3 regions of the Kitasatospora sp. NPDC058048 genome follow, and region 3 is predicted to be linked to each of the others. Evidence: riboswitches for the same ligand, from Rfam matches in the RefSeq annotation. Region 3 holds a riboswitch; each other region holds the start of a gene.
What was found. Region 3 has a riboswitch for S-adenosylmethionine ahead of thrC (threonine synthase). Riboswitches for the same ligand answer to the same signal wherever they lie in the genome.

Region 1: it holds a riboswitch for S-adenosylmethionine, as region 3 does, so the genes downstream of both, ACFVVA_RS14315 (aminotransferase class V-fold PLP-dependent enzyme) here and thrC (threonine synthase) in region 3, are expected to answer to the same signal.
Region 2: it holds a riboswitch for S-adenosylmethionine, as region 3 does, so the genes downstream of both, ACFVVA_RS06965 (IclR family transcriptional regulator) here and thrC (threonine synthase) in region 3, are expected to answer to the same signal.

The regions. Positions count from the first base shown of each region.
Region 1 is NZ_JBHVRT010000011.1:14,631-22,054, forward strand. Features, by position in the region: gene ACFVVA_RS14295 (NYN domain-containing protein) at 72-1,478, opposite strand; gene ACFVVA_RS14300 (hypothetical protein) at 1,619-1,882, opposite strand; gene ACFVVA_RS14305 (rhomboid family intramembrane serine protease) at 2,084-2,911, shown strand; gene ACFVVA_RS14310 (Lrp/AsnC family transcriptional regulator) at 2,908-3,189, shown strand; gene ACFVVA_RS14315 (aminotransferase class V-fold PLP-dependent enzyme) at 3,193-4,578, opposite strand; SAM riboswitch class IV at 4,630-4,748, opposite strand; gene trpD (anthranilate phosphoribosyltransferase) at 4,857-5,933, opposite strand; gene ACFVVA_RS14325 (hypothetical protein) at 6,053-6,478, opposite strand; gene ACFVVA_RS14330 (heme-copper oxidase subunit III) at 6,875-7,424, shown strand, end outside.
Region 2 is NZ_JBHVRT010000005.1:15,520-22,943, reverse strand. Features, by position in the region: gene ddaH (dimethylargininase) at 1-632, shown strand, start outside; gene ACFVVA_RS06980 (hypothetical protein) at 778-1,011, shown strand; gene ACFVVA_RS06975 (BTAD domain-containing putative transcriptional regulator) at 1,043-4,306, opposite strand; gene ACFVVA_RS06970 (hypothetical protein) at 4,568-5,641, shown strand; SAM riboswitch class I at 5,740-5,882, shown strand; gene ACFVVA_RS06965 (IclR family transcriptional regulator) at 6,083-6,796, shown strand; gene ACFVVA_RS06960 (threonine/serine exporter family protein) at 6,868-7,424, opposite strand, start outside.
Region 3 is NZ_JBHVRT010000019.1:151,076-158,499, forward strand. Features, by position in the region: gene ACFVVA_RS21505 (cold-shock protein) at 111-314, opposite strand; gene ACFVVA_RS21510 (MoaD/ThiS family protein) at 852-1,130, opposite strand; gene thrC (threonine synthase) at 1,166-2,473, opposite strand; SAM riboswitch class I at 2,490-2,626, opposite strand; gene ACFVVA_RS21520 (glucosyl-3-phosphoglycerate synthase) at 2,738-3,775, shown strand; gene ACFVVA_RS21525 (trehalose-6-phosphate synthase) at 3,814-5,280, shown strand; gene otsB (trehalose-phosphatase) at 5,267-6,106, opposite strand; gene ACFVVA_RS21535 (DUF3263 domain-containing protein) at 6,203-6,448, opposite strand; gene ACFVVA_RS21540 (cupin domain-containing protein) at 6,542-6,892, shown strand; gene ACFVVA_RS21545 (extracellular solute-binding protein) at 6,950-7,424, opposite strand, start outside.

The sequences.
Region 1 (7,424 bases), on a different contig from region 3:
ACACTGACGACACGGGACCCGCACATCACTCCGGAACCACTCCTGACCAGGCATCGCACGGCCGGTCGGGGTCAGGGGCGCGCCAGCCGGTTCAGCAGCAGCACCGAGGCGACGGGGCGCGCGCCCGCCTTCCGCACGCCGTCCGCGACCTCCCGGTCGGTGGACACCACCACCACCGGACGGCCCTGCGGCTCGGCCCGCACCAGACGGCGGATCAGCTCGTCGGCCGTCTCCCCGGTCCGGCTGAACCGCACCCGGACCCCGCGCGGCGGCGCCATGATCACCGGGACGTCCAGGTCCTGCCCGTCGAACACGCAGGTGACCTCCGCCTGGGTGCGCTGCGCCAGCATCGCCAGCCCGCCCAGCAGCCGGATCCGCTGCTGCTCCAGCGGCAGCGTCGGATAACCGGTCTTGGTCACGTTGTAGCCGTCCACCACCAGGTGCACCTGGGGGATCGCCAGCAGCTGGTCCAGCAGCGCCGGATCGTCCTCGGCCAGCCCGCGCCGGGCCACGTCGTGGGGCGAGGCCGCCCCCGGCACCACCGCCTCCACCAGGTCCGCCGGGCGGATCTGGGAGACCGGCAGCGCCAGCTCCCGCTGGAGCCCCTGGGCCGACTGCAGCACGGTGTCCAGCAGCAGCCGCAGCCGCATGTCCTCGACGCTGCGCCCCTCACGGGCCGACCGGCGGCCCTGCTCGACCGCGTTCTCCAGCTCCGAGACCCGGTGCCTGAGCCTGCGCGCCTCGGTCTCGGCCGCACCGCGCTCGGCCGCGGTCTGCACCTTCAGGGCTTCCAGCTCGCCGGCCACCCGGCGGGTCTCGGCCTGCGCCCGGCGGGTGTCGCTCTCCAGCGACCGCACCTTCTTGCGCAGCGACTCGGCCTCCTTGCGGACGCCGTCCGACTCGGCCCGCTGCCGGTCCACCTCCGCCCGCGCGGAGGCCCGCACCTCGGCCAGCTCGGCATGCAGCTTCTCCACCAGCCGGGCCGACTCCGCGGCCGCGTCCTCGGCACCGGCCCGCTCGGCCTCCTCGCCGGCCTCGGCCACCAGCCGGCTCCAGCCCGCCGAACGCACCAGGTAGGCGGCGGCCGCGACGTCCATCGGATCGGCGGCGCTCGGGACGGTGCCCGACTCCAGCGCCTTCACCAGGTCCGGCTGCCCGAGACGCAGCCGCTCCGCTATCCGCACCCGGAAGGCCGGCTCCGCCTCCAGGGCCGCCGCCAGCGCGGTGGCCGCGTACTTGGCCCGCCGCGCCGGGGTGAACTTGACGTACTGACGCAGGCTCTGCGGGAGTTCGCCCGCCGGCAGCCCGCCGAGCGCGTCCGAGGCCAGCCCGACCACGCGCCGGCGCACGCCCTCGGGCAGCGGCCGGTCGAGCTTCTCGACGGCGTGCTCCGCCGCGGGCTCGGAGGAGTCGTTCGCCGCCTCGGCCGCAGCGGGCTGAAGCCCCTGGGCTTCGCCGGGCTCCTTCGCTGCGTCCACCACGTCCTCGGCTCCGATCCTGGTCCAGCGGGGCACGGCCGCGACCTCCCCCTGTCGTCACGCTCCGTGCGTCTTGTTCTGCATTGTCCCGTGCGGCGCGGGCGGGTGCGCCGCGCACCCACCCGCCGCCGCGGCGGGGATCAGCCCTGCTCGGTGGGGGCCTGCGCCCCCTCGGCACCCGGGCGGGCCACCAGCTCGACCTGGTCCACCGCGTTGCACCAGCGGCAGCGCACCGACTCGATGGTCTCGCTCAGCACCTCGGTCTCCTCGACCTCGGACTCGCCAGCCAGGTCGAAGTGCAGGAACTCGGTCACCCGCGCGGTGCGGGTCACGTCGAAGCGGGTGAGGTTTCCGCACAGGGTGCAGCGCCAGCGCGTCTCGGCGGTCAGGGCGGGGACGGTCATCGGGGGTCCTCTCGGGTGGTCCCTTCGTGGGCTAGGCGCTCCCCCCGGAGCCCCGGCATCGGCGGCGGGAGGCGGGAATGCCCGCCCCAAGCCTATTGCCTGGGGCAACCATCGCGGCCACCGGTCGCCCGAACACCCGGACTGGTCCACCTGCCGTAAACCGCCGTGTCACCTGCGGCGCCCGGAGGGATGCTTGGCCGCATGGCGCTCGCGGTCCCCGACGACACCGCCGCCCGGGGCGGCCGCCCGGCCGCGACCGTCCCGGCGGTCAGCTACGCCCTGATCGCACTCAACACCCTGGTCTTCCTGCTCGGCCCGGCCGCCGGGCTCAACCCGCTGTACGGCACCGGCCGGGCCCGGGTCTGCGCGGAGCAGCGGTACGAGCAGCGCTGGGGCGCCGTCCCGGCCGAGGTGCTGGCCGGGCGGCCGCTGACCGCCGCGCAGCTGGCCGAGGCCCCCGACCCGGTCCCCGGCTGCCCGGCCGCCCCGACCCCGGGCAAGCACCCGGCCCTGTCCGTCCTCACCGGGCTCTTCCTGCACGCCGGCTGGCTCCACCTGCTGGGGAACCTGCTCTTCCTCCAGGTCTTCGGCCCCACCGTCGAACGGCGGCTGGGCCGGGCCCGGTACGCCGTCTTCTACCTGGCCGCCGGCAGCCTGACCACGTACGGCTTCGCGCTCGCCGAGGCGCACTCGCCGAACTCCACCCGGGTGCTCATCGGGGCCTCCGGGGCGATCGCCGCCGCGCTCGGCGCCTATCTGCGCCTCCACCCCCGGGCCCGGGTCACCACCCTCGTCCCGCTGCTGCTCTTCCTGCCGCTGCGGTTCCCCGCCTGGCTGGTGCTCGGCCTCTGGTTCGCCCTGCAGTGGTGGTCGGTGCACTCGGCCGGGCCCGGGGTGGCGTACCTGGTCCATGTGATCGGCTTCTCGGCCGGGTTCCTCTACGCCTGCACCGTGGTTCGCCACCCCCCGCGACGACCCGGCCGACGCCCGATACGCTGGCGCCACCCCACAAAGGAGCCCGAACTGTGATCACCGCCATCGTCCTGATCAAGACCAGTGTCGACCGCATCCCGGAGATCGCCGAATCCATCGCCGCCATCGACGGCGTCAGCGAGGTCTACTCGGTGACCGGGGGCTACAACCTGGTGGCGATGGTGCGGGTGCGCCGGCACGACGACCTGGCCGAGGTCATTCCGGGCCGGCTCAACAAGGTCCCGGGCGTGGCCCACACCGAGACCCAGATCGCCTTCCGCACCTACTCCCAGCACGACCTGGAAGCCGCCTTCGCCCTGGGCCTGGACGAGTAGCGCTCAGCCCTCGCGACGGCCCCGGTCGATCTGCACGGTCGCGACGCAGCGCCCGCCCTCGTTGCGGTAGTTCCAGGCCGCCCCGTCCGTGACCAGCTCCCGGACGGCGGTCAGGAAGCGGTCGACGTGCTCGTCCGGCGTCCCGGCGCCGAAGCTCACCCGGATCGCGTTCAGGCTGCGCTCGCCCGGCAGCGAGGGCTCCGGCGCCCCGCACTCGGACGGGGCGACGTCCTCGTCCCCGAGCAGCGTGCGCACCAGCGGGTGGGCACAGAACAGGCCGTCGCGCACCCCGATGCCGTACTCGGCGGACAGCGCGGCCGAGAAGTGCGAGCTGTTCCAGCCCCGGACGACGAAGGACAGCACGCCGACCCGGGCGGAGTCGGAGCCGAACAGGTTCAGCACCTTGACCTGCGGAATCTGCGCCAGCCCCGCGGTCAGCCGGGCGATCAGCTGCTGCTCGCGGGCCTCCAGCGCGTCGAAGCCGGCCTCGGTCAGGGCCCGGCAGGCCGAGGCGATCGCGTAGGCGCCGATGACGTTCGGCGAGCCGGCCTCGTGCCGGGCCGGGCCGGTGTGCCACTGCACGGCCACCGAGCCGTCGCTCTCCCGGGCCACCGTCCGGGTCGCCCCGCCGCCGGCCAGGTACGGCTCGGCCGCGTCCAGCCAGTCCGCCCGGCCGGCCAGCACCCCGGCGCCGAACGGCGCGTAGATCTTGTGGCCGGAGAAGGCGATCCAGTCGACGTCCAGCTCGCGGACCGAGACCCGGTGGTGCGGCGCCAGCTGGGCGGCGTCCAGCACCACCCGGGCGCCGTGCCGGTGCGCGGTCCGGGTCAGCTCGGCGACCGGCCACAGCTCGCCGGTCACGTTGGAGGCGCCGGTGACGCAGAGCAGCTTGGGGCCCTCGGGCGCCCCGGCGAGGGCGGCGTCGAGCGCGGCCACCGCCTCGGCCCGGGAGCGCGGCGCCCGCAGGTAGGTGACACCCAGTCCGGCGTGCGCCCAGGGCAGCAGCGAGGCGTGGTGCTCGGTCTCGAAGGCGAACACCCGGGTGCCGGCCGGAACGGCCGCGGCCAGCAGGTTGAGCGAGTCGGTGGTGGCCCGGGTGAAGACCACCTGGTCGCCCTCGCGCAGGTCGAGGAACTCGCCGACGGTGCGGCGGCTCTGCTCGAACAGGTCGGTGGACAGCTGGGAGAGGTACCCGGCCCCGCGGTGGACGCTGCCGTAGTACGGCGCGTAGGCGGCGACGTCGTCCCACACCCGCTGGAGCGCCGGGGAGCTGGCCGCGTAGTCCAGCGCCGCGTAGCCGACCTTCTCACCGTTGGCGAGCGGAACCTGGACGTCGGCGCCGAGGACGGCGAGCGGGGCGCAGGTCTCGGTGATGGCGAGAGCGGACATGAGGATGCACTCCTTCAGGGGTGAGGGACCCCGGGAGTGCTGCTCGTCCGGCGTCCGCGCTTGTCGCACGGACGGCTTGCCGTGACGACCCGGTCCTCACCCAGGGCACCCCGCCACGGACGGAGGGTTGCCGGACAGCCAGCTGGGGCTTCGCGCTGTCACTCATGACCTGGCGAAGACTCTAGGCCGCGTCCATCGGGTGGTCAAACGGGCATCCAGCATCCGGACAGCACGGGAGCCCGTGCCGGCGTTCCGGCACGGGCTCCCCAACTACCGCCTCAGATCCGGCTGGTGGCCTCCGACCAGCGTCGCAGCAGGTCCTGCGCGGCACCGGAGTCGATCGCCTCCGCGGCCCGCTCCATGCCGGCCGCCAGCTGCTCGGCGAGCGGCGCCTCGCCGAGGTCCAGCGCGACCAGCGCCGCCGCCGTGTTCAGCAGGACGGCGTCCCGCACCGGCCCGTGCTCCCCCGCCAGCAGCCGCCGCGCGACCTCGGCGTTGTACGAGGCGTCCGCCCCGCGCAGCGCTTCGATGCCGACCAGTTCGATGCCGACGTCCCGCGGGTCGAAGGTGGTCTCGGTGACCACCCCGTCGCGCACCAGCCAGACCTGCGAGGTGGTGGTGATGGTCAGCTCGTCCAGCCCGTCGTCGCCGCGGAAGACCAGCGCCGTCGCGCCCCGTTCGGCCAGCACCCCGGCGATCAGCCCGGCCAGCCGGGTGTCGAAGCAGCCGATGGCGTGCGCGGTGACCCTGGCCGGGTTGGTGAGCGGGCCGAGGATGTTGAAGGAGGTCGGCACCCCGAGGTCGCGCCGCGCGGTGGCGGCGTGCCGCATCGAGGGGTGGAACTTGGCCGCGAAGCAGAAGGTGAGACCGACCTCCTCGGCCACCTCGGCGACCCGCTGCGAGGAGAGGTCCAGCGCCACCCCGAGCTTCTCCAGCACGTCCGAGGAGCCGCTGGCGGAGGAGGCCGACCGGTTGCCGTGCTTGACCACCTTGGCGCCGGCGGCCGCCGCGACGATCGCCGACATGGTGGAGATGTTGACGGTCTTCGCCCGGTCCCCGCCGGTGCCGACGATGTCCACCGCCGGTCCGGGGATCTCCAGCGGCTCGGCGTGCTCGTACATCGCGTCGACCAGGCCGGCGATCTCCTCGACCGACTCGCCCTTGGCCCGCAGGGCGATCATGAACCCGGCCACCTGCACGGGGGACGCCTCGCCGCTCATGATCCGGTCCATCGCCCACGCGGTGGACGCGCGGTCGAGGTCCTCCCCCTGCAACAGCGCCGCCAGGAGGTCCGGCCAGGTGCGGATCACCTGCGCGGGGTCGCTACCGCCGTTCGCAGGGTTCACGTTCACCATGGCTGACTCCAGCTGTTTGTCGGTTCCCCGCTCCGGGGGGACGTCCGTACGGATGGAGCCAGCCTATCGAGCGAAGCGGCCGCTTCTACCCCCCTCTTTTCCAGTTGCCGGGGGGGAATTCAGCGGACGGCCGGAGTCCGCTTCGCCAGCCGCGCCCGCAGCAGGGTGGCGACCGCCCCGGCCAGCGCCACCGGCTCCACCGGGCGGGAGATGGCGGCGTCCGCCCGGCTCCAGGCGGCGAGCCAGGAGTCCTGCGGCCGGCCGATCAGCACCAGCACCGGCGGGCAGCCGTAGATCTCGTCCTTGAGCTGGCGGCCGAGCCCCAGCCCCCCGGCCGGAACGGCCTCGCCGTCCAGCACGCAGAGGTCCACGCCCCCCTTCTCCAGTGCCTTGAGCACCGCGGGGGTGGTCGCGCACTCCAGGTAGGACAGTTCCGGAAGATCCTCGGCGGGCCGACGGCCGAGCGCCGTCAGCACCTGCTCGCGGGTGTTGCGGTCGTCGCTGTAGACGAGGACGGTGAGCGTCTCATCGGTCGTGTACGCCATGGACCCTGCTCCCTCAAGTGTGATCCGGACCACGTTCGCCTGATCCGGATGCTACTCCCGATCACCGTCCGCCGAGTCCCCCTCGCGCACGATCCGTCCCGAGCCGCCGCGCCCCGGGCTCACCCGCCCGGAGGACGGCCCGTCACCCGATCCCGTCCAGTCCACCCGTACGGCCGACCCCGGGCTCGTCCCCTTACCTCCCGCGGCTGCTCCGACCGTGCAGCGACGCGCCGGGCAACGGGGTCGCGGGCCCCTCCGAGGAACCATCAGAAAAGGGACACGCCGCTGCTCAACCCCCGTCCGGGCACCCCGGCACCCCTCAAGGGGGCATACCGCACGCACCGGACACTCCGAGGGACACCCCCCGACGTGAAGACGGAATAAGGGACCGACATAATGTCCGTCGTGGCGACAGCAACAGCAGTAGAAACCGGGCACGCGCACGGATCGGTCAACCGGCCGAACATGGTCAGCGTCGGAACGATCGTCTGGCTCAGTTCCGAGTTGATGTTCTTCGCGGCCCTCTTCGCGATGTACTTCACGCTCCGCTCCGTCAAGGGGCCGGAGTTCTGGACCGAGAAGGCCCACGCCCTCAACGTGCCCTTCTCCTCGGTCAACACCACGATCCTGGTGCTCTCCTCGCTCACCTGCCAGCTCGGCGTGTTCGCTGCCGAGCGCGGTGACGTGAAGAAGCTCCGGGCGTGGTTCATCCTCACGTTCGCCATGGGCGCGGTCTTCATCGGCGGCCAGGTCTTCGAGTACACCGAGCTGGTCAAGAAGGACGGCCTGTCGCTGTCCTCCGACCCGTACGGCACGGTGTTCTACCTGACCACCGGCTTCCACGGGCTGCACGTGACGGGTGGTCTGATCGCCTTCCTGCTGGTCCTGGGACGGACGTACGCAGCCAAGCGCTTCACGCACGAGCAGGCCACCGCGGCGATCGTCG
Region 2 (7,424 bases), on a different contig from region 3:
CCAACGGCGCCACCGTGGTGGACGGCAAGGTGCTCGGCGCGCGCTTCCGCAACGCCGAGCGGGCCGCCGAGGGCCCGGCCTACCTGGAGTGGTTCCGCGCCCGGGGCTTCGAGACGCGCGATCCGGAGCACGTCAACGAGGGCGAGGGGGACCTGCTGCTGACCGCGGGCTTCGTGCTGGCCGGGCGGGGCTTTCGCAGCGTGGCCGACGGGCACGCGGAGGCCCAGGAGTTCTTCGGCCGGCCGGTGATCGGGCTGGAGCTGGTCGACCCGCGCTACTACCACCTGGACACCGCGCTCGCCGTGCTCGACGGCGACGAGATCATGTACAACCCGGAGGCCTTCTCGGCCGGGAGCCGTGCCGTTCTGCGGCGGCTTTTCCCGGACGCGCTGCTGGTGGGCGGCGAGGACGCGGCGGTGTTCGGCCTCAACGCGGTGAGCGACGGCCTGCACGTGGTGCTGCCGGAGGCGGCCGTCGGCCTGGCCGCGCGGCTGCGCGAGCGCGGCTTCCGGCCCATCGGGATGGACCTCAGCGAGCTGCTCAAGGGCGGCGGCAGCGTGAAGTGCTGCACCCTGGAGATCCGTTCGGAGATTCGTTCGGGGATTGGTTCGGAGATCCGTTCGGAGGTCTGAGAAGCGGCTCCGCCGGGCACCGGTGATCAGTGGTGACCACCGGTGCTCGGCTGTAGATCGGCCGTTGACCGCCCCCGGCCAGACTGGTGCCACACCACGACGGAACCCCTTCCCCCCGGGGAAGCGACCCAAGGGAGCACCAGAGATGACGCAGCGTCCGGCCACCGCCCGTACCCGCCTGCGGCTGTTCACGGTCGGCCTCGGGGTGGTCGTCGCCCTGGGCGCGGGCCTCTCCGCCACGGTCGCCGTGGCGGAGTCGGCCGGCACCGGGACGGCGACGGTGGTGAGCGGCGACGCGACGCCGACGGCCGTCCCCACCCCGACCCCGACCAGCACCGGGCACGGCAGCACCGGCGACTGGAACAGCACCGGTTCCTGAGCATGCCGAAGCCGGCCGCAGGATCGTTTCTTCAGCAGCCCGACGAGAGCCGGTCGGCGGCCCGCCGCCCCTTCGGGACCGAGGGAGCCGACGGGACGGACGGAGCCGAGGGAGCCGACGGGACGGACGGAGCCGATACGGCCGATGCGGCCGACGGAGCCGGCGCGGCCGACGTGGCAGAACCCTCCCGCGCGGACAGCAGCCCCGCCACCTCCGCCGCCTCCGGCAGCCCCAGCCGGACGAAGATCCGGTGCGCCTCCCGCAGCCGGCCGCCCGCCTCGGCCTCCCGCCCGAGGTCGGCCAGGGTCCGGCCCAGCACCACCAGCGCGTGGCCCTGGTCCCGCTCGGCACCCAGCTCCTCGCACAGCTCCAGCGACTGCCCGGCGTGCTCCAGCGCCTCGTCCGTCCGGCCCAGCGACCGCAGACTGTCCGCCATCCGGTAGCGGGCGTGCGCCGCCCGGGCCCGCAGACCGGCCGCCGAGGCCACCGCCAGGCACTCGCCGAACCAGGTGACCGCCTCCTCGTGCCGCCCCAGCCCGTGCAGCGCCAGCCCCAGCACGTACAGCGTGTACGCCCGGCCCGGATCGTCGTGCCGGGTCCGCAGTTCGGCCAGCACCTCGTGGCAGATCGGCACCGCCTCGGCGGCCCGCCCGCTGCGCACCCGGGCCAGCGCCGCGTTCACCGTCGTCACCAGTGCCCCGGAGCGGTGGCCGAGTTCGCGCGCCAGCAGCAGTGCCTCGTCGTAGTGCCCGACGGCCTCGTCGTAGCGGCTGAGGAACTGGCAGACCAGGCCGAGGTCGTTCAGCGCCTGGCGCAGGATCACCGTGTCGCCCGCCGAGCGGGAGGCGGCCACCGCCAGCCGGGAGGCCGACTCCGCCTCCTCCAGCCGGGTGGCGGCCAGGGCGACGTTGCCGCGGAGGAAGTGCGCCCGGCCAGCTGCCCGGTGGTCGGCGCGGTGGACCGCGGCGGCGGCCAGATCCTGTGCGGTGGTGGCCAGCTGACGGCTGGGCGGGGCGAGGACGAACGGCGTGAGCGCGATCAGCAGATCGATCGCGGCGCGCAGCGGCTCGGGCCCCGGGCCCTGCCCCGGCCCCTGCCCGTGTGTCGGCGCAGGGCCGTCGGCGGGGGCGGGCGGGGCGGCCGCGGCGTCGTCCGCGAGGGTCCAGCCCGCCACCTGGGCGGCCAGCGCGATCGCCCCGGAACCCTCCGCCTCGGCCCAGGCCCGCGCCCCGTCCGGGCCGTCCAGCGGAACGCCCGCGCTGCGGGCGGGCCCCAGCGCGCCGGCCGCCGGATCCCCGGGAACGGCGTGCTGGAAGGCCGTGCACGCGGTGGCCAGCAGGTGGTCGAGCATCCGGTCGCGGGCCGCCACCGCCGCGCCGGGATCGTCCGGACGGCGCCGGGCGAACGCGCGCAGCAGGTCGTGGAAGCGGTAGCGGCCGGGGAAGGGCGACTCCATCATCGCCACGTCCACCAGGGCCTCCAGCAGGTCCTCGGCGTCGTACTCGTCGAGGTCCAGCAGGGCGGCCGCGGCCTGCAGCCCGAGGTCCGGGCCGTCCACCGAGGCGGCCAGCCGGAACGCCCGGGCCTGGGCGGGCGTCAACTGGCGGTAGCTCAGTTCGAAGGCGGCCGCCACCTCCAGGTCGCCGATGCGCAGCTCGTCGATCCGCCGGCGCTCGACCGCCAGCCGGCGGCCCAGCGTCTGCACCGTCCAGCTCGGCCGGGCGGCCAGCCTGGCCGCCACGATCCGCACCGCGAGCGGGAGGTGGCCGCAGACGAGCAGCAGCTCCCGGGCGGCCTCGGCCTCGGCGGCCAGCCGCTCGGCGCCGATGGTGCGGCCCAGCAGTTCGAGCGCCTCCTCGGGTTCGAAGACGCCCAGGTCGGCCTGGACGGTCGCGGGCAGGCCGGACAGCCGGGTGCGGCTGGTGGTGAGCACGGCGCAGCCGACCGCGCCCGGCAGCAGCGGTCTGATCTGCGCGGTGTCGTGGACGTTGTCGAGCACCAGCAGCAGCCGCCGGCCGTCCACTACCGAGCGGAACAGCGCCGAGCGGGCGTCCAGTCCGTCCGGCACCGCGTCGGCCGGCACGCCGAGCGCCACCAGGAAGCCGCTGAGCACCGCCTCCGGGTCGGCCGGGGTGGCGTCGGCGCCCCGCAGGTCGACGTAGAGCTGCCCGTCCGGGTAGGCCTCGCGCACCCGGTGGGCGACGTGCAGGGCCAGCGCGGTCTTGCCGACCCCGCCCATGCCGACCACGGTCGCGATCGCCAGCGCCTGCTGGCCGGGCGCGCCGAGGGCCCCGCGCAGCCGCTCCACCAGCACCGTACGGCCGGTGAAGTCGGCCGCGTCGGGCGGAAGCTGGGCCGGTCTGGGGGCCGGCACGCCGCTCCCGGCCGGGGCGGCGGCGGGTGCGTCCGGCGCCGCGGGTCCGCCGGCCGGCTCCGGCGACCCGGCCCCGGGAGCGGTCCGCTCCGCCGGGCCGGCGACGGGCGCGGCCGGCCCGGGCACGGCGGACACCGGCCGGAGGACCGGCGCCGGGGCGGCCAGCGTCGGGTCGCCCTCCAGGATCCGCTGGTGCAGCAGGTCCAGCTCCGCTCCGGGCGCCACGCCCAGCTCGGCCAGGAACAGCTGACGCGCGCCGCGGAACACCGCCAGCGCGTCCGCCTGCCGCCCGGCCTGGTACAGCGCGCGCATCAGCAGCCCGTACGCCCGCTCGTGCAGCGGGTGTTCGGTGGTCAGCGAGGTCAGCTCCGGGATGCACCGGGAGTAGCGGCCGAGCGCCAGGTCCAGGGCGATCCGCTCCTCCAGCAGGGTCAGCCGCAGCTCCTGGAGCCGCTGGCGCTGGCGCTGCGCGAACGGGCCGGGGATGCCGGCCAGCGGCTCGCCCTGCCACAACTCCAGTGCCTGGTTCAGCAGATCACGCGCCTGCTGCGGCTCCCCGGCGGCCGCCGTGCGCTCGGCCTGCGCCGCCAGCTCCTCCGCCTGCGCCGCGTCCACCGCGTGCTTCGGCAGCACCAGCCGGTAGCCGTCCCCGACCGAGGTCAGCACGGTCGGCGCGTCCGGTTCCTCGCCGTGCAGCACCTTGCGCCACCGCCAGGCGTACGTGCGCACCGTCGTCATCGCGGTGCCCGGCGGCTCCTCGCCCCACAGGGCGTCGATCAGGTCGGTGGCGCTCGCGCCGTGGCCGGGCCGCAGCAGCAGCACCGCCAGCATCGCCTGCTGCTGGGGGCTGCCCACCTTCAGCGCGGTCGCGCCGCGCTGCGCTCTCATCAGTCCCAGCACCGAGAACCGGAAATCATCCATCCCTGCACCTGCCCGCCTCATGTGCTCGCCCCCGTCCGCGCACGTGCCGCCCCCCGATTCGATGAGCCCCTATCAACCCACGGCACCCCGCGGGATGTCGAGGGATCATCGACCCGGTGGTGATCCGGCGTTGATCGGCCGTGACCACAATCGACGGTGTGGCGCCCGCAGTCGGCCCGGCCCCGGCCGCCGGACCCGCCACGTCCCCGGTCGCCCGGCCGCCGTCCGGCCGACCACCACGGCTCTCGGAGGCGGACCCCCATGAACACCGACCTGCTCCACCGGCTGCTCGACGTCGACCCGGCCGCCGGACCGGTCGACCTGCTCCACCGCGCCCGGGGCGAGCGCCACCTCCCGTACCTGGTGCTCGCCGCACTCGCCCGGGACGGCGTACGGATGGGCCGGCACGCCCGCGCCGAGCTGCAGCGCGCCCGCGACCGGGCCGAGTGCTACGCGGGCGTCGCGCGCGACCTCGCCGACGCCACCGGGGTCCGTCCGGTCCGCGACCTGCCACTGGCCGGCTACTACCCGCCCGACCTGCCCCGGCCGCTGGCCGAACTCGGCCTCGTCAGCCCCACCGAGGCCACGCTCTGGCAGGCCGTCAACCGGCTGGTCACCGATCACCCGGTGGAGTCCGTGGAGGTCACCCTGCTCGGCGAGCGGCCCCGGCACACCGCCGTCACCCTGCGCTGGCCGGGCGAGGACCCGCTGCTGGACCCGTGGTACCAGGTACGGGTCGCCACCGCCGCGCTCACCGGCGACCTCGCCTCCGTCCCGGTCCGCCCCTACCTGGCCGCCGACGACCACGTGGAATGCCTGATCGCCCTCGCCGAGGAGGGGCTCGGGCGCGCCTTCCTCGCGGGCGACGTGATCGACGTGGCCCAGCTCGCCGGGCAGCCCTTCGACCCCGTCGAGACCGCCGCGGTGGTCGCCGCCTACCGGCTCGCCCCGGAGGCCGCGGCCCTCCTCGACCTCGCCGCCGAACACGTGCCGCTCGGCTCCCTGCGGGACGTGCGCACCGTCCTGGAGGCCGAGGTCGCCCCCGAACGGCGCCGCCGCCGCGGCCGCCACCACCCGCTCCGGCCGCGCCACGGCACCCTGCTGCGCCGCACCGTCATCCGGCACCGGTGGGACGAGGCCCTGCTGCTCCCGGCCGGCGACGCGACCCTGCTGCTCACCCCGGTCGCCGACTACCTGCTCGGCCCCGAGGGAACCCGGCCGACGGCCTCCGAACGCGCCGCCGCCCTCGCCGCCCTGAGCGACTGGGACGCCACCGCCCCCGGCGGCCCGGACCGGGCCCCGTGCACCGGCCTGCCGGAGCCGCGCCACCGCTGAGCGGGCCCGCGGGCGGCGGCCGGGGGCGGGGGTCGGGGTGGGGGTCGGAGGTGGGGGGGCTTGCCGAGCGGCCCGGGAAGTCTTGTATCGTTCCTGGCGAATCATCCAGAGGGGTGGAGGGACCGGCCCTACGAAGCCCCGGCAACTCCCCGTTCGACCCGGCGTCCGAAGTACGCGCCGTGCCGTCCGGGGGCAGTGCCAACTCCGGCCTGTCGCCACTGTGGCGCGGGAAAGATGAGGAGACACGGTGCTCTCTGTGCTGTCCTTCGCCCGGGCGCTTCCCGCCCCGGCGCTTTCGCGTACCCGTCTCGTGCCCGGCGCAGGCAATCGGCCGTTTCCCCCGGCCCGTCCTCGCTGACCACACCCCCCGGCTCCCCGCCAGGAGCCGCCGTGAGCAGCGACCGTCCGCTGCTCCGGGCCCCGAGACTGGAGTACCCCCACATGGAGAACACGAGCGGCGTCGGCGTGCTCGACAAGGTCACCTCGATCCTCGGCACCCTGGAGGCCGGCCCCGCCACGCTGGGCGGCCTGGTCGCCGCCACCGGCATGGCGCGGCCCACCGCCCACCGGCTGGCCGTCGCACTCGAACACCACCGCCTGGTCAGCCGGGACACCCAGGGCCGGTTCATGCTCGGCCCGCGGCTCGGCGAGCTCGCGACGGCGGCCGGCGAGGACCGGCTGCTGGCCGCGGCCGGCTCGGTCCTCTCCCAGCTGCGCGACATCACCGGGGAGAGCGCCCAGCTCTACCGACGGCAGGGCGAGGTGCGGATCTGCGTGGCCGCAGCCGAGCGCCTCACCGGCCTGCGCGACACCGTTCCGGTGGGCGTCACCCTCCCCATGAAGGTCGGCGCCGCCGCCCAGATCCTGCTCGCCTGGGAGGAGCCCGAACGGCTCCACCGCGGACTGCAGGGCGCCCGCTTCACCGCCACCGCGCTGAGCGGCGTACGGCGCCGGGGCTGGGCCCAGTCGGTCGGCGAGCGCGAACTCGGGGTCGCCTCCGTCTCCGCGCCGGTCCGCGGCCAGTCCAACCGGGTGGTCGCCGCCGTCACGGTGTCCGGGCCGATCGAACGCCTCACCCGGCACCCCGGCGCCCAGCTCTCCCAGGCCGTGGTGGAGGCCGCGCACCGGCTCACCGAGGCGCTGCGCCACCCCTGAGCGGGGCCCCGCCCGCGTCGGGGCCCGGCCGCATCGGGGCCCCGACACGGGCGGGGCCGTCTGCCCCGGGCTCAGGCCCGGGGCAGCAGCACGGCGCGGGAGGGACGGGGGATCCGGCTGATCACCGAGCCGATCAGGGTGCCGATCGACACCCCGAAGACCGCCGACACGGCCGTCAGCACCGACTGCGCGCCGTTCCCGACCTCGATCTGCGCGGTGTGCAGCAGGCCGAAGGAGCCCGGTACCACGATCCAGAACGCCGGGAGGTAGAGCACCTGCCAGAGCGGACCGCCCGGCAGCCAGTGCACCAGGGTGGCCGCGGCCGCGGCGGTGACCGCGCCGGCCAGGCCGCCGACCGCCGCGCCGTGCGCCGACCCCACCACCACCTGGACCGTGACGCTGACCGCGATCACCACGACGATCCACGGGACGGCCGAGGGCGGGGTGTTCACGCTGACCACCACGCCGGCCACCGCGAGCGCCAGCCCCAGCGCGATCACCCACCAGCTCGGCCTGGCGACCTGCACGTCGGCCAGCGCGGCGGCCGGCACGCCGGCCGACGTCGCGGCCGCGGCCACCCCGGCGAGGAACAGCGCCAGCTGCACCGCACCGGACACCAGCCGGGCCG
Region 3 (7,424 bases):
GGCCGCCCGGGAACGCCGACGGGCCCGTGCGACACGAGTCGCACGGGCCCGTCGAGAAGCGAGAGGTCACCAGCCGCAGGGCCGCGCCGAGCTCCTGGGGTCGGAAGGGGTCAGACCGCGGCGCGGACCATGTCCGCCTGCGGGCCCTTCTGTCCCTGAGAGATCTCGAACTCGACCCGCTGGCCCTCCTCGAGGGTGCGGTAGCCGTCCATCTGGATCGCGCTGTAGTGGACGAAGACGTCCGCACCACCGTCGACCGCGATGAAGCCGTAGCCCTTCTCCGCGTTGAACCACTTGACGGTGCCCTGAGCCATTCCGAACTCCCCTAGTGCTGTGCTGGCCCTTCACGCGCCCGCAGGTCGCGGGCCCGGGTTGGTTGAAGGCCGGCCCGGGGAACCCCCCCTGGGCGCAGCCGTGCACGCCGCAACCCTCCGTGCAGGACGCCAGGCGGCTTCCGGCGAGCGGGTGATTGCGTCGACCGCCGCTGAATGTATCCGGATCGACGCCCTCTGCAACAGGGCCAGCCACCGGTAATTCCGCCTCGATGTCAAGGGACAGGACGGGCCGAATCGGAATAATCTCGGCATTTCACGCCGGACATAGCGGACGAATTACTCAAATGTCCGCGGGAATTCTGACATCCGCCTGACATGTTTCACGGGCCGGTCCCGCCGGCCGGACGCCCCCGGGCCGAGCACTGCGGGGGCCGAAAGGGAAACCCTGTTCCCAACCGAGCCACACTCTACTCCGACTCGACCGGGAAATATTCCGGCCGGAATGCCAGCGGTCGCCCGCGCATACGGGAAACGGAATTCCGTACGCGCGGGCGACCGCGGGTTGGTCGCGAAGGTTCAGCAGCCGCCGGCCACCGCCGGGATGATCGAGATGCCGGCGCCGTCCTTGATCTCCGTCGCCAGGCCCTCGGCGAAACGCACGTCGTCGTCGTTCACGTAGACGTTCACGAAGCGGCGCAGCTTGCCGGTGTCGTCCAGGATGCGGGCCGAGATGCCCGGGTGGTTCTTCTCCAGGTCGGCGACGACCTCGGCCAGGGTGACCCCCTCGGCGGTCACCACGGCGGCACCGTCGGTGTAGGTGCGGAGGATGGTGGGAATGCGGACGTTGGCGCTCATGACTCTCCTAGCGGGGGCGGGGCCGATCGAGTGATTCAGGCGGACGCGAGGCCGGCGGCGCGGAACGAGTCCAGCGTCGGGCGGATGACGGCGGTCATCCCGGAGTCGGAGACGGCGTCCAGGGTCTTCAGGCCGTCGCCGGTGTTGATCGCGACGGTCTCCTTGGCCGGATCCAGCTGCCCGGTCTCGACCAGCTTCTTCAGCACGCCGACGGTCACCCCGCCCGCGGTCTCGGCGAAGATGCCCTCGGTCCGTGCCAGCAGCCGGATCGCCGCCACGACCTCGGCGTCCGTGACGTCCTCCACCGCGCCACCGGTGCGGCGGGCGATGTCCAGCACGTACGGGCCGTCGGCCGGGTTGCCGATCGCCAGCGACTTGGCGATGGTGTCCGGCTTGACCGGCTTGATCACGTCCCGGCCGGCCTTGAACGCGGCCGACACCGGCGAGCAGCCCTCGGCCTGGGCGCCGAAGATCCGGTACGGCCGGTCCTCGACCAGGCCGAGCCTGATCAGCTCCTGGAGGCCCTTGTCGATCTTCGTCAGCTGCGAGCCCGAGGCGATCGGGATCACGATCTGCTCCGGCAGCCGCCAGCCGAGCTGCTCGCAGATCTCGTACGCCAGCGTCTTGGAACCCTCGCCGTAGTACGGCCGCAGGTTCACGTTGACGAAGCCCCAGCCCTCGCCGGCCGAATCGCCGATCAGCTCCGAGCAGAAGCGGTTCACGTCGTCGTAGTTGCCCTCGATGCCGACCAGCTCGCCGCCGTACACCCCGGCCATGACGACCTTGCCCTGCTCCAGGTCGTGCGGGATGAACACGCAGGACCGGAACCCGGCCCGGGCCGCCGCCGCCCCCACCGCGCCGGCCAGGTTGCCGGTGGAGGAGCAGGACAGCGTGGTGTACCCGAACGCCCGGGCCGCCTCGATCGCGCAGGCGACCACCCGGTCCTTGAACGAGTGCGTCGGGTTCCCGGAGTCGTCCTTGACGTGCAGCTGGGCGGTGAAACCGAGCTCCCGGCCCAGGTTGTCCGCCTTCACCAGCGGGGTCCACCCCGGGTTCAGATTGGGCTTCGACGCCACGTCGGCCGGAACCGGCAGCAGCGGCGCGTACCGCCAGATGGACGCCGGACCGGCCTCGATCCGCTTGCGCAGCTCCTCGGCGCCCTCGCTGCCGAACTCGTAGGCGATCTCCAGCGGGCCGAAGCACTCCAGGCAGGCGAAGCTGGGGCCGAGCGGGAAGCGGGTGCCGCACTCGCGACAGGACAGCGCGGCGGCGGGGCCGAGGTCGACGGGTGGGGGTCCCCCCGGCCGAAGGCTGGGGGAGGGTGCGGCGGTGTCGATAGCCATGATGGCGAGGCCTCTCTCCTCATCTTCCCCGTGGCACGGTCGCGCCACAGGCCGGAATTGGCACCTGTCCCGCCGGGGCCTGTCGACAGACAGCCGCGCGGGAAGGTTGCCGGGACGTCAACGGGCCGTTCCCTCAGTCCCTCTGGATGAGCTTGTGAAATTGTGGTGGTGCTCAACGGCGACCCCGGCGTGCAAAGGTCCGACCGCTGTACGAAGACTGTATCCGAAGGCGTCAATCCTGAACGGGTGCGTCCGCCACGCGAGATGACCCGTCCCACCGACCCCGCCGAGGAGACCTCCGTGCCCGCCGAACCGATTCCCGAGCTCCTCCCGCAGGCGGCGTCCTGGCTGCGCCGCCGCTCCTGGAGCGCGGCCGACCGGCCGGTCCGCACCCTCCTCGCCGCCAAGGAACGCACCGGCCGCACCGTCAGCGTGGTCCTCCCCGCCCTGGACGAGGAGGCCACCGTCGGCGACATCGTCCGCACCATCCGCCGCGAGCTGATGGAACGCCTCCCGCTCGTCGACGAACTCGTCGTCGTCGACTCGGGCTCCACCGACGCCACCGCCGCCGTCGCCGCCGAGGCCGGCGCCCGGGTCGAGCACCGCGACGCCGTCCTGCCCCGGCTGCCCGCCGTCCCCGGCAAGGGCGAGGTGCTCTGGCGCTCGCTGCTGGTCACCCGCGGCGACATCGTCTGCTTCGTCGACGCCGACCTGCGCGAATTCGACCCGGCCCTCGTCTCCGGCATCCTCGGCCCGCTGCTGACCGACGAGTCCATCCAGCTGGTCAAGGCCATGTACGACCGCCCGCTGGAATCCGAGGGCGCCGTCCTGCCCGCCGGCGGCGGCCGGGTCACCGAACTCGTCGCCCGGCCCCTGCTCAACCTCCACTGGCCGGAACTCGCCGGTTTCGTCCAGCCCCTCGGCGGCGAGTACGCGGCCCGCCGATCACTGCTCGAACGGCTGCCCTTCCCCACCGGCTACGGCGTCGAACTCGGCCTGCTGGTCGACGCCCTGGAACTGGCCGGCCTGGACGCCCTGGCCCAGGTGGACGTCGGCGTCCGGCACCACCGCCACCAGGACGGCCAGGCCCTCGGCCGGATGGCCGCCACCATCTACCGGACCGCCCTGGAACGCCTCGACCGCACCCATCGCCTCAAGGCCTCCGCCGACCTCGTCCATCCCCAGCTCACCCAGTTCACCCGCGACCCGGAAACCCGCGCCTTCACCGCCCACACCCACCCGGTGACCGCCCTGGAACGCCCCCCGATGCACACCGTCCCCGAATACGCGACCCGTCATTGAGGGGTTTGCCGCCCCGAACCCCCGGCAACATCCCAACCATGGGCGATCTCACGACCAACCGTTCGAGCGCGACCGGCACCGCCCCCGTCCTGGTTGCCTCCAACCGGGGACCGGTGTCCTTCAGCACCGCCGACGACGGCACGCTGACCCTGCGCCGCGGCGGCGGCGGACTGGTCTCCGGCCTCTCCGCCATCGCGGACCCGAACGCCGTCTGGGTCTGCGCCGCCCTCAACGACGCCGACCGCAGAGCCGCCGCCGAGGCGCCGCGGGGCCGCCTCGACCTGGCCGGCCACGAGGTCGGCGGCCAGGCCGTACGGATGCTGGACATCGACCCGCAGACCTTCGCCCGCGCCTACAACGGCGTCGCCAACTCCACGCTGTGGTTCGTCCACCACCTGCTCTACGCGACCCCCACGGCACCCGCCTTCGACGCCGGCTTCCGCACCGAGTGGGCCGCCTACCGGGCGTACAACGAGGCCTTCGCCGAGGCCCTGGCCGCCGAGGCCGCCCCGAACGCCGCGGTCCTCGTCCAGGACTACCACCTCTCCCTGGTCCCGGCCCTGCTCCGGGCGGCCCGCCCCGACCTGCGGATCGGCCACTTCTCGCACACCCCCTGGGCCCCGCCCGAGTACTACCGGATGCTGCCCGACGACGTCGCCCGGGCCGTCCTCACCGGCATCCTGGGCGCCGACCGGGCCGGCTTCCTGACCGAACGCTGGGCCCGCGCCTTCGCCGCCTGCTGCGAGGACCTCCTGGACGCGACCGTCGACCACGACGCGCTCACCGTCACCCTCGACGGCCGCACCACGGGCCTCGGCGTCCACGCCCTCGGCGCCGACGCCGACTTCCTGCGCGAACGCGCCCACCGCCCCGACGTCGACGAACGCCTCGCCGCCCTCCGCCGGACCGTCGGCGACCGCCGCACCGTCGTCCGGGTCGACCGCACCGAGCTGAGCAAGAACATCGTCCGCGGCCTCCAGGCCTACCGGCACCTGCTCCGCACCCGCCCCGAGTGGCACGACCGGGTGGTGCACATCGCCTTCGCCTACCCGTCCCGCACCGACCTGGCCGAGTACCGCGATTACACGGCCACCGTCCAGCGCCTCGCCGACGAGATCAACACCGAATTCGCCACCCCCGCCTGGCAGCCGCTGCTCCTCCACGTCGACGACGACTTCCCGCGCTCGCTCGCCGCCTACCGCCTGGCCGACGTCGCCCTGGTCAACCCCATCCGCGACGGCATGAACCTGGTCGCCAAGGAGGTCCCGGTGGTCTCCGACAACGGCTGCGCCCTCGTCCTCTCCCGCGAGGCCGGAGCCCACGCCGAACTCAAGGACGACGCCCTCACCATCAACCCCTACGACGTCATCGCCACCGCCGACGCCCTCCACGCCGCTCTCACCATGGACCCGAAGGAGCGCGCCGACCGCACCGGGCGCCTGGCCGCGGCGGCCACCGCGCTCCCCCCGCAGCAGTGGTTCCTGGACCAGCTCAACGCCCTGTGAGCGCCTCCCCGAGAGCCCCCAGCAGCTCCACCACCCCCTCCGGCCCGGCGACCACCAGATCCGCCCGGTCGGCCAGCTCCCGCACCGGCTCGTCCCCCACCGCACCGGCGCACACCAGCACCCCGGCCAGGCCCTCGCCCCGCAGCTTCTCCACCGCGGCGAAGGCCGCCACGTCCCCCAGGTCGTCCCCCGCGTAGAGCACCGCACGGGCCCCCCGCTCCCGCAGGAACCCGGTCAGCGCCGCCCCCTTGTCCACCCCCGGCGGCCGCAGCTCCAGCACCAGCCGCCCGGGCTCCACCACCAGCCCGTGCTCGGCCGCCAGGTCCCCCACCGGCGCCCGCAGCAGCCGCAGCGCCTCCTCCGGCGCCGCCGTCCGCCGGGTGTGCACGGCCACCGACCGCCCCTTGTCCTCCACCCACGTCCCCTCGGGCGCCCCGACCCGCTCCAGCACCCCCGGCAGCACGTCCCGCACCCGCGCCACCCCCGGATGCGCCTCCGGCGCCGAGAGCTTCCCGTCCTCCCACCGCTCGGCCCCGTAGTGCCCCAGCACCACCACCCCCGGCAGCCCCGCGAACCCCCCGTACTCCACCGCCACCGCGGCCGGCCGGCCCGTCACCACCACCACGGCCCCCACCACCGAGCCCAAGCGCCGCAGCGCCCCCACCACCCCGGGGTGCGCCCGCGCCCGCCCCGGATCCGCCACGATCGGCGCCAGGGTGCCGTCGAAGTCCAACCCGATCACGGCGTCCCCGGGCGCCGCCAGGACGGCCCGCAGCCCGTCCCGCCCAGCCTCGGTCCCCGGCACGAACATCTCTTCAAAGCCCATACCGAAGCCCCTACCCCGGACCGCCGCCTCCGCACCCACCCGCGCGGCGCCCGCTACTTTCCCCAGCACCCAGCCGCCCTCCCGGGAGCCGCCCCGTCACCGGGCCCCCCGCCGGGCCTCCCGGACCCGCCGCAACCGGTTCACCAGCACCGGCGCGTGCGCCAACGCCGCCTCCCGGTCCAGCAGGGCGTTCAGCACCTGGTAGTACCGCGTCGAGGAGAGCCCCAGCTCCTCCCGGATCGCCCGCTCCTTGGCCCCCGCCGTACGCCACTGCCGCCCTTCCAGCGCCAGCACCGCCCGCTCCCGCTCACTCAGCCCGCCCGGTTCGCCCACCGGAACCACCTCCGTCCACCGCTACGGAGTGTCATTCTCGCGCGCAACCCCGACACACCCTGCTCGCCCCACCGCTCCCCGCGCCCGGCTAGCGTCACCCCCATGACCACGCCCAGCTTCGCCCTGCACGTTCCCGCCGCCGACCTCGACCCCGACCCGCTGGACCCGTCCCAGGTCGTCTCCGGTTCCCCCGAGGTCACCGGCAAGGTGCTGTCCGAGTCCGCCGACGGCCGCCACCTGCGCGGTCTCTGGCAGATCACCCCCGGTGTGGTCACCGACGTGGAGGCGGACGAGATGTTCGTGGTGCTCAGCGGCCGGGCCACCATCGAGATCGAGGACGGCCCGACCTTGGAGGTCGGCCCCGGCGACTGCGCGGTCCTGCGCGAGGGCGACCGCACCACCTGGACGGTCCACGAGACCCTCCGCAAGGCCTACGCCATCACGCTTCCCTGAACCGGCGCCCCCACCGGGGCCGGGGCGGATCCCCACGCCCGGCCCCGGCCCCCGGTCCTACTTGCGGACCTTGGCCGCCTCCTTCACCGCCGCGTCCTGCAGTCCCCCGAGCACCTGCTTGGGATCCCCGGTGACGGCCTGCCCGATCCCCGCCTTGATCCCGTTGCTGACCTCGCCCCAGGCCGGGTCGCCGAACGGGTAGAAGCTCGCGTTGGTCAGCCCGACCGCGAACTGCTTGAGGTCCTCGTGCTTGGGGTCCGACGACATCTGGGCGAAGGCGTCCTGGGTGACCGGCAGGAGGTTGTACTGCTCGTCGAACTTCAGCTGGTTGTCCTTGCCGTAGACGAAGGACAGGAACCTCTTGATCTCGTTCTTGTGCCCGTTCGCCTTGAACGCCATCATCCAGTCGGCGACCCCGAGGCTCCCGGTCCGCCCGATGCCGTCCTTCTTGGGGATCGGCGCCGTCCCGAAGTCGATCTTCCCGGCGGTCGCCATCCGCAGCAGCGTCGGGTGCCCGTTCAGCATCGCGACC